2 regions of the Weizmannia sp. FSL W8-0676 genome follow, and region 2 is predicted to be linked to the other one. Evidence: riboswitches for the same ligand, from Rfam matches in the RefSeq annotation. Region 2 holds a riboswitch; the other holds the start of a gene.
What was found. Region 2 has a riboswitch for cyclic di-AMP ahead of NST20_RS13240 (cation:dicarboxylase symporter family transporter). Riboswitches for the same ligand answer to the same signal wherever they lie in the genome.
Positions count from the first base shown of each region.

Region 1: it holds a riboswitch for cyclic di-AMP, as region 2 does, so the genes downstream of both, NST20_RS01940 (APC family permease) here and NST20_RS13240 (cation:dicarboxylase symporter family transporter) in region 2, are expected to answer to the same signal.

Region 1 is NZ_CP151954.1:391,149-394,568, forward strand. It holds gene NST20_RS01935 (glycine--tRNA ligase) at 1-704, shown strand, start outside; cyclic di-AMP (ydaO/yuaA leader) riboswitch at 1,106-1,254, shown strand; gene NST20_RS01940 (APC family permease) at 1,364-3,184, shown strand.
Region 2 is NZ_CP151954.1:2,664,988-2,668,407, reverse strand. It holds gene NST20_RS13245 (histidine phosphatase family protein) at 329-949, opposite strand; cyclic di-AMP (ydaO/yuaA leader) riboswitch at 1,178-1,325, shown strand; gene NST20_RS13240 (cation:dicarboxylase symporter family transporter) at 1,530-2,831, shown strand; gene NST20_RS13235 (metallophosphoesterase) at 3,059-3,420, shown strand, end outside.

The DNA.
Region 1 (3,420 bases), 1.0 Mb from region 2:
TCTGCAGGCCGGGCGAAGAGCTCAAATGGTTTGACTACTGGAAACAATATGCGCGCGAATTTTTGCTGAATCTCGGCATGAAGGAAGAAAACTTGCGGCTGCGCGACCATGAAAAAGAAGAACTGTCCCATTACTCGAACGCGACCACCGACTTTGAATACAACTTCCCGTTCGGTTGGGGCGAATTGTGGGGCATTGCCTCGCGCACCGATTACGACCTGAAACGCCATATGGAATATTCCGGCGAGGATTTCACTTATCTTGACCAGGAAACGAATGAACGCTTTGTTCCGTACTGCATTGAGCCGTCGCTCGGGGCGGACCGTGTAGCGCTGGCATTCCTGATTGACTCTTATGCAGAAGAGGAACTCGAAGACGGCACAACCCGCACGGTGATGCATCTGCATCCGGCCCTTGCGCCTTACAAAGCCGCAGTGCTGCCGTTATCGAAAAAATTATCGGATGAAGCACGCGACATTTTTGCGGATTTGTCGAAAACGTTTATGGTTGATTTTGACGAAACCGGGTCGATCGGCAAGCGCTACCGCCGCCAGGACGAAATCGGCACGCCGTTTTGCATCACATACGACTTCGATTCGCGCGATGACCACATGGTGACCGTCCGCGACCGCGACACCATGGAGCAAACCCGCGTGCCAATCACGGAACTAAAAGCCTTTTTAGAAGAAAAAATTCAGTTTTAAAAAAAGCCCGCAGCTTGCGGGTTTTTTGCCTTTTGTTACCTTTCCCGCTCGTTTATCTGCTGTTCCAATAGCCGAAAAACCTGCTTTTTGCATGCTTTGGGCACATTCGGATATTCTACAAAGAAGCATAATTGAAAATTAAAGTACCAGGAGCAAAGACAGTTTGCCCGGGGATTTGGCGGGTAAAGATGGACATACCGAAACGCAAGGGTACGTATGTGTAAAATTTTACTCGAAAGGGCAGAAGTAGAAAAAAGGGAAGCCGCGGTCTCATCTAAATGTACACGCCGAAATGAACATCTGGAGAGAAACCTTCCCATGAATATTTATATCAATAAATAGTCTTTACAAACAATGGCAACGGGAGTAAGATAGGATGTCGTATATAAAATTTGCGTTCCATAACTGAACCGCTTAATCCGGAAACGGAACGGGGGAACCAGGTTGGCGGCCGCGCGCCGCTCTGGGGTGAAGCCTTTTTTTAAAAGGCAGGGCCACTCTTATGCCCGAACCCGACAGCTAACCCCGTCAGCGTTATAAGAGAGGATGTGAAACTGTGATCGGGCAATAGACCACAGGGAAGATGAATTCTCTTTGTGGTTTTTCTTATTTTAGGGGAAGCATTTTTGAAACACTGCAGATAAAAGGAGACCATTCAAATGTTCACCACGATAAAACGATTGTTAATTGGGAGACCGCTTCGTTCAAATGAACTTGAAGGGCAGAAGCTGACCAAGTTAAAAGCATTGGCCATTCTTTCATCCGACGCGCTTTCATCTGTTGCGTACGGGCCTGAACAGGTGCTGATTGTACTTGCCACAGTGGGGGCGCTGGCATTTTGGTATTCTATTCCAATTACAGTCGGCATTTTAATTTTATTGGCTGCACTTATTTTATCTTATCGCCAGGTCATTTACTCTTATCCGCAAGGCGGCGGGGCATACCGTGTCTCGAAAGAAAATCTCGGCGTCACCCCTGGCCTTCTTGCGGGCGGATCTTTGCTGGTGGACTACATTTTAACGGTGGCCGTTTCCGTCTCAGCCGGAACAGATGCCATTACTTCCGCGTTTCAGAGCTTGCATCCGTACAGTGTGCAGATTGCGGTTTTTCTCGTTCTGATCATTACGATTCTGAATTTGCGCGGGCTGACGGAATCGGCCAATGTGCTCGCTTACCCGGTTTATCTGTTCGTATTTTCATTGTTAGTCATCATTGTTGTCGGTTTATTCAAAACAGTAACGGGGCAAATTCCGCAAAACCTGCATCCGCATATCGGTACGCCGGTCGCCGGCATTTCACTGTTTCTTTTGTTAAAAGCTTTCTCATCCGGCTGTTCGGCATTGACAGGGGTCGAAGCCATTTCCAACGCGATCCCGAACTTCCGCGACCCGGCACCGAGAAACGCAGCCCGCACGCTTGCCATGATGGGTATCATTCTGGCATCGCTTTTGGCGGGCATCAGTTTTCTCGCATACTGGCTCGGCATTGCACCGAAAGAAACAGAAACCGTTGTATCGCAAATGGCCCACCGGACACTTGGCAACGGTGTTTTGTACTATTTCGTCCAGGCAACTACGACTTTAATTCTCGTGCTTGCTGCGAACACCGGGTTCTCAGCGTTCCCGCAGCTCGCTTTTAACCTGGCAAGGGACAAATTTATGCCGCGCATGTTCACGATCCGCGGTGACCGGCTTGGTTACTCAAACGGCATTATTTTTCTCGGCGTTGCTTCCATAATTTTAATTGTGGCATTCCAGGGCAATACCGAGCGCCTCATTCCATTGTATGCAGTCGGCGTGTTTATTCCGTTTACGCTTGCGCAATGCGGCATGATTGTGAAATGGGTCACTCAAAGGCCGAGGGGCTGGGCCGGCAAAATGTCGGTCAACTTTGTCGGTGCCATTATTACATTTAGTGTCCTTGCGATTTTATTCATTACGAAATTTACGCAAGTATGGCCGGTTTTGATCTTCCTGCCGATTGTCATGTATATTTTCCGGAAAGTGAACCGGCATTACGAGGCGGTCGGCGAGCAGCTGCGGATTAAAGGCAAGTTCCAGGAAGAAATCCACTCCAATGTGATCATTGTCCCGGTGGCCGGCATTACAACGGTCGTGGAGCGGACGATTAATTATGCAAAATCGCTCTCGGATCAGGTCATTGCCGTTTATGTCGCTTTTGATCATGAAGACGAGAAGAAAATGGAAGAAAAGTGGAAAGAGTGGGGTTGTGGTGTCCGCCTTGTCACCCTGCACTCGTCTTACCGGAGCATTGTCCAGCCACTTGCAAAATTTTTGGAAATTATCCAGCGGAAAGCAAAAGAAAACGAGTACCAGGTCATGGTGCTCATTCCGCAATTCATCCCGAAAAAACGCTGGCAAAACATTTTGCACAACCAGTCTGCGCTCCTCATCCGGATGCGCCTTCTATGGGAAAAAGACGTTGTCGTTGCAACAATGCCCTACCATTTTAAAAAGTAAAAAAGCTGCCGGATCTGGCAGCTTTTTTCGTACAGCATCGAAAATATTTAGGGCAGGGGCGTGCCAGGAATGTTTAAATGGGAAGTCTAATACAGACAAAAAGGAAGAGCTGTCCCCTGCGTACTGCTAATTAGAATGCCTAATTAGACAAAACAGAGGCCCCGCCCGCCCATTTTGTCTAATTGGAAAACCCAATTAGACGCCCATGCTGCAATGAACGCGGTACCAGCAGAAGA
Region 2 (3,420 bases):
ATTGTTGATGAACAAATCCGTTTCTGGCTTGCCAATGAACCAGCTTTCGCGTGCAAAGAGGAGTCCGGGCAAAGGGGCCAGTTCTTGCCGAGACCAGAGATCGCAACCCCTCAAGCAGGCAAGGCAGCTGCATGCCTTTGTAAAATTGCCATTTCCCCAGGTTCATGCACCAATCTTGTCCCGGATTTTTGATGAAACAAATTATAAAAACGCATCATGGCTTACGTTCATTTTCAAATAACCCAGCCCATGCCGGTTCCGTTATTCAACCGGCATGGGCTGGGTTCCTGTAGCAATGGGCAATCGTTATTCTGAAAATGTCTAACCCTCATTTTATTGCATATAAATGCGTATTGAGATTAATGGCCAGAAATCCGGCGTTTTCCGGTGCCTCTTTGTAAATTGTAATGCCCGTGTTGTCTTGCGGGATCATCCGGTAATTTTTAAACGGGACTTCCAGTGTTCCGGCGACGAAAAAGCGGATTGCCATGCTGTGGGCCACAACAAGGACGGTTTCCTCCGGATGTTTTTCCACCAGCTCATTGATACAGGCACGGACACGGTTATAGACTTGGACGGCCGTTTCCCCCGTATAACCCGCATGTGTCGCGCCCGGATCTTGTAGCCATGCCTCCCAATTATCCGCATAGTTTACGGAAAAGTCTTCCTGCCGTTCTCCTTCCCAGGCACCGAAGTCCGTTTCGACAAGACGCGGATCCTGGTGTATTTCCAAATTCCGCCCCTTCACGAGAATTTCTGCCGTACGGACAGCACGGCCCAATGTTGATGCGTAAACCGCATCAAACGGAATGTCCTTTAAAAATCCTGCCGCCAGTTTCGCCTGCCGCACGCCGGTCTCAGACAAACCGATATCGCTTCTCCCGCAATATCTGTTCCGGTCGGCGTTCCATTCTGTCTGGCCATGGCGCACAAAATAAAAAAGTGTCATAATGTACCTCTTTTCACAAAGTATCAACTGGTTTTATTTTAGCAAATTGAAGCGTGGAATGCTATCTCCCGCGGATGACCAGCAAATTGATGCCGGCTATGCAACGCGAATGCGTCCGGCCTCTCGCTATAAAAAAATTTATTTGCTATATTATATTAAAATATTATATAATGGCAAAGGACGCTAAAACATTGGAGAAGGATGAGTTGTTTTTTATTTTTTAAAAACTTCATATCATCGCTCAATTACATGTTTATGTAAACGGGGGAACCAACGGGTGCTTTGGGCACCAGGGGTGAAACCTTTCATTGAAAGGTAGGGAAACTCTTTATTCCCTAATCCGTCAGCTAACCTCGTAAGCGTCTGGAGAGAACTGCGTGTGTTTTTTGGACACGCCTTTTAAGCAAAAATGCTGCGAAGGAATTTCTCTCTTTCGTGGTTTTTTTTCATCCGCAAATTCGGTTTCCGCATGGAAATCCGGAAACCGGTGGTATCTGCAATTTGAGTTTTACAAACAATCCGGTATGCAGCTTGCGTACTGCGCTTTTTGAAAAAATATTGGCATCTGGGAGGGACCTACATGAAAAGAGTGAGTTTAGCCTGGCAGATTTTTATCGGCCTGATTCTCGGTATTGCGATCGGCGGCATTTTTCACGGAAATGACACCGTGGCCCATATTCTCCAGCCGTTTGGCGATTTCTTTTTGCGCTTGATTAAAATGATTGTGATCCCGATTGTCGTTTCAAGCCTGATTGTCGGTGTTGCCGGTGCAGGAGATATGAAGCAGGTTGGAAAGCTCGGCCTGAAAGCATTAATCTATTTTGAAATTGTCACGACCATTGCAATTGTAGTCGGGTTGCTGGCCGGAAACTTGTTCCATCCGGGTACAGGGGTGGATATGGGTTCGCTGGCAAAAACATCGATCAGCAGTTATGTGGAAACAACGAAAGAGACGCAGCACAATGGCATAGTCGATACGATCTTAAATATTGTGCCGACGAACTTGTTTGAATCCCTTTCACAAGGGAACATGCTTCCAATCATTTTCTTCTCTGTCATGTTCGGGATCGGGGTGGCAGCCATCGGGGAAAAAGGAAAACCGGTGCTCCGCTTTTTCCAGGGTGTCAGTGAAGCGATGTTTTATGTCACCAATTTGGTCATGAAAGTGGCCCCGATCGGTGTATTCGGCCTTATTGGCGTAACGGTTGCGCAATTCGGCCTCAAGTCATTGATCCCGCTGAGCAAGCTTGTTTTCACGGTTTACGGCACGATTATTTTCTTTGTGGTTGTCGTGCTTGGCCTGATTGGCTGGCTTTTCCGTGTAAATATTTTCAATCTCTTCAAGATCCTGAAAGACGAATTGATCCTTGCCTATTCCACTGCAAGCTCAGAAGCGGTACTGCCAAGGCTCATGGAGAAAATGGAAAAATTCGGTTGCCCGAAATCGATCACCACACTGGTTATTCCGACCGGATATTCTTTCAACCTGGACGGCTCGACCTTGTACCAGTCGCTGGCGGCGCTGTTTATTGCGCAAATGTATGGGATTCATATGTCCATCGGTGCGCAAATTTCTCTGGTGCTCGTGCTTATGGTCACGTCAAAAGGCATTGCCGGTGTTCCGGGGGTTTCATTCGTCGTGCTTTTGGCGACGCTGGGAACGGTCGGCATTCCGATTGAAGGCCTTGCATTTATTGCCGGGATTGACCGTATTCTGGATATGGCAAGAACAGTCTGCAATGTCGTTGGGAATACACTGGCAACCATTATTGTGTCAAAATGGGAAGGAAAATATGACAAAGAAAAAGGGGAAGCGTACCTTGCTGAAATCAGCGGCGGCGGGCACGATTCCAAAGATCACAAATATGTAACGGAATCTTAAAATCAGCTATGAAGTTAAAGAAGGTGCACTGCCGGAACAGGGGCGGGGTGCCTTTTTTGTTTGCGAATGTTCTGTCCGTTGAAAGATCATCGGCAGTGTCCCCTTTTTGCATGGGCCCGAAAAAATTGTGCCTCTGTTTCCAAGGATTGTTACCGGCCGGGCTGCAATAATGAGCACCCCGGAGCACAAACTATTCACAGCATGTATTGATTTTTGGAGGGATAAAGATGGGCAAAAAAATGCTGCTGTGGGCAGCGGTACTGTCCCTCGCTCTTTTTCCCCGGACGGAACATGCGGATGCGGCTTTTTGGTTTCAGCCGAAACGGGCCACTGTCGATTTGCGTTTGCTGGAGACATCGGATTTGCACGGCTATATGCTGAATTACGATTATGCCGCGCGCACTGAGGCGGAGACTTACGGGCTTGCCCTCACGGCTTCACTCATTGCGGCGGAGAGGAAAGCGGCAAAAAATACGATGCTGTTTGATGACGGGGACTTGCTCGAAGGGAATGAAATGGCTGCTTATGTTGCCCGGCGCCCGTTAAAAAAGGGGGAAATTCACCCGTTTATTCGTGTGATGAACCATTT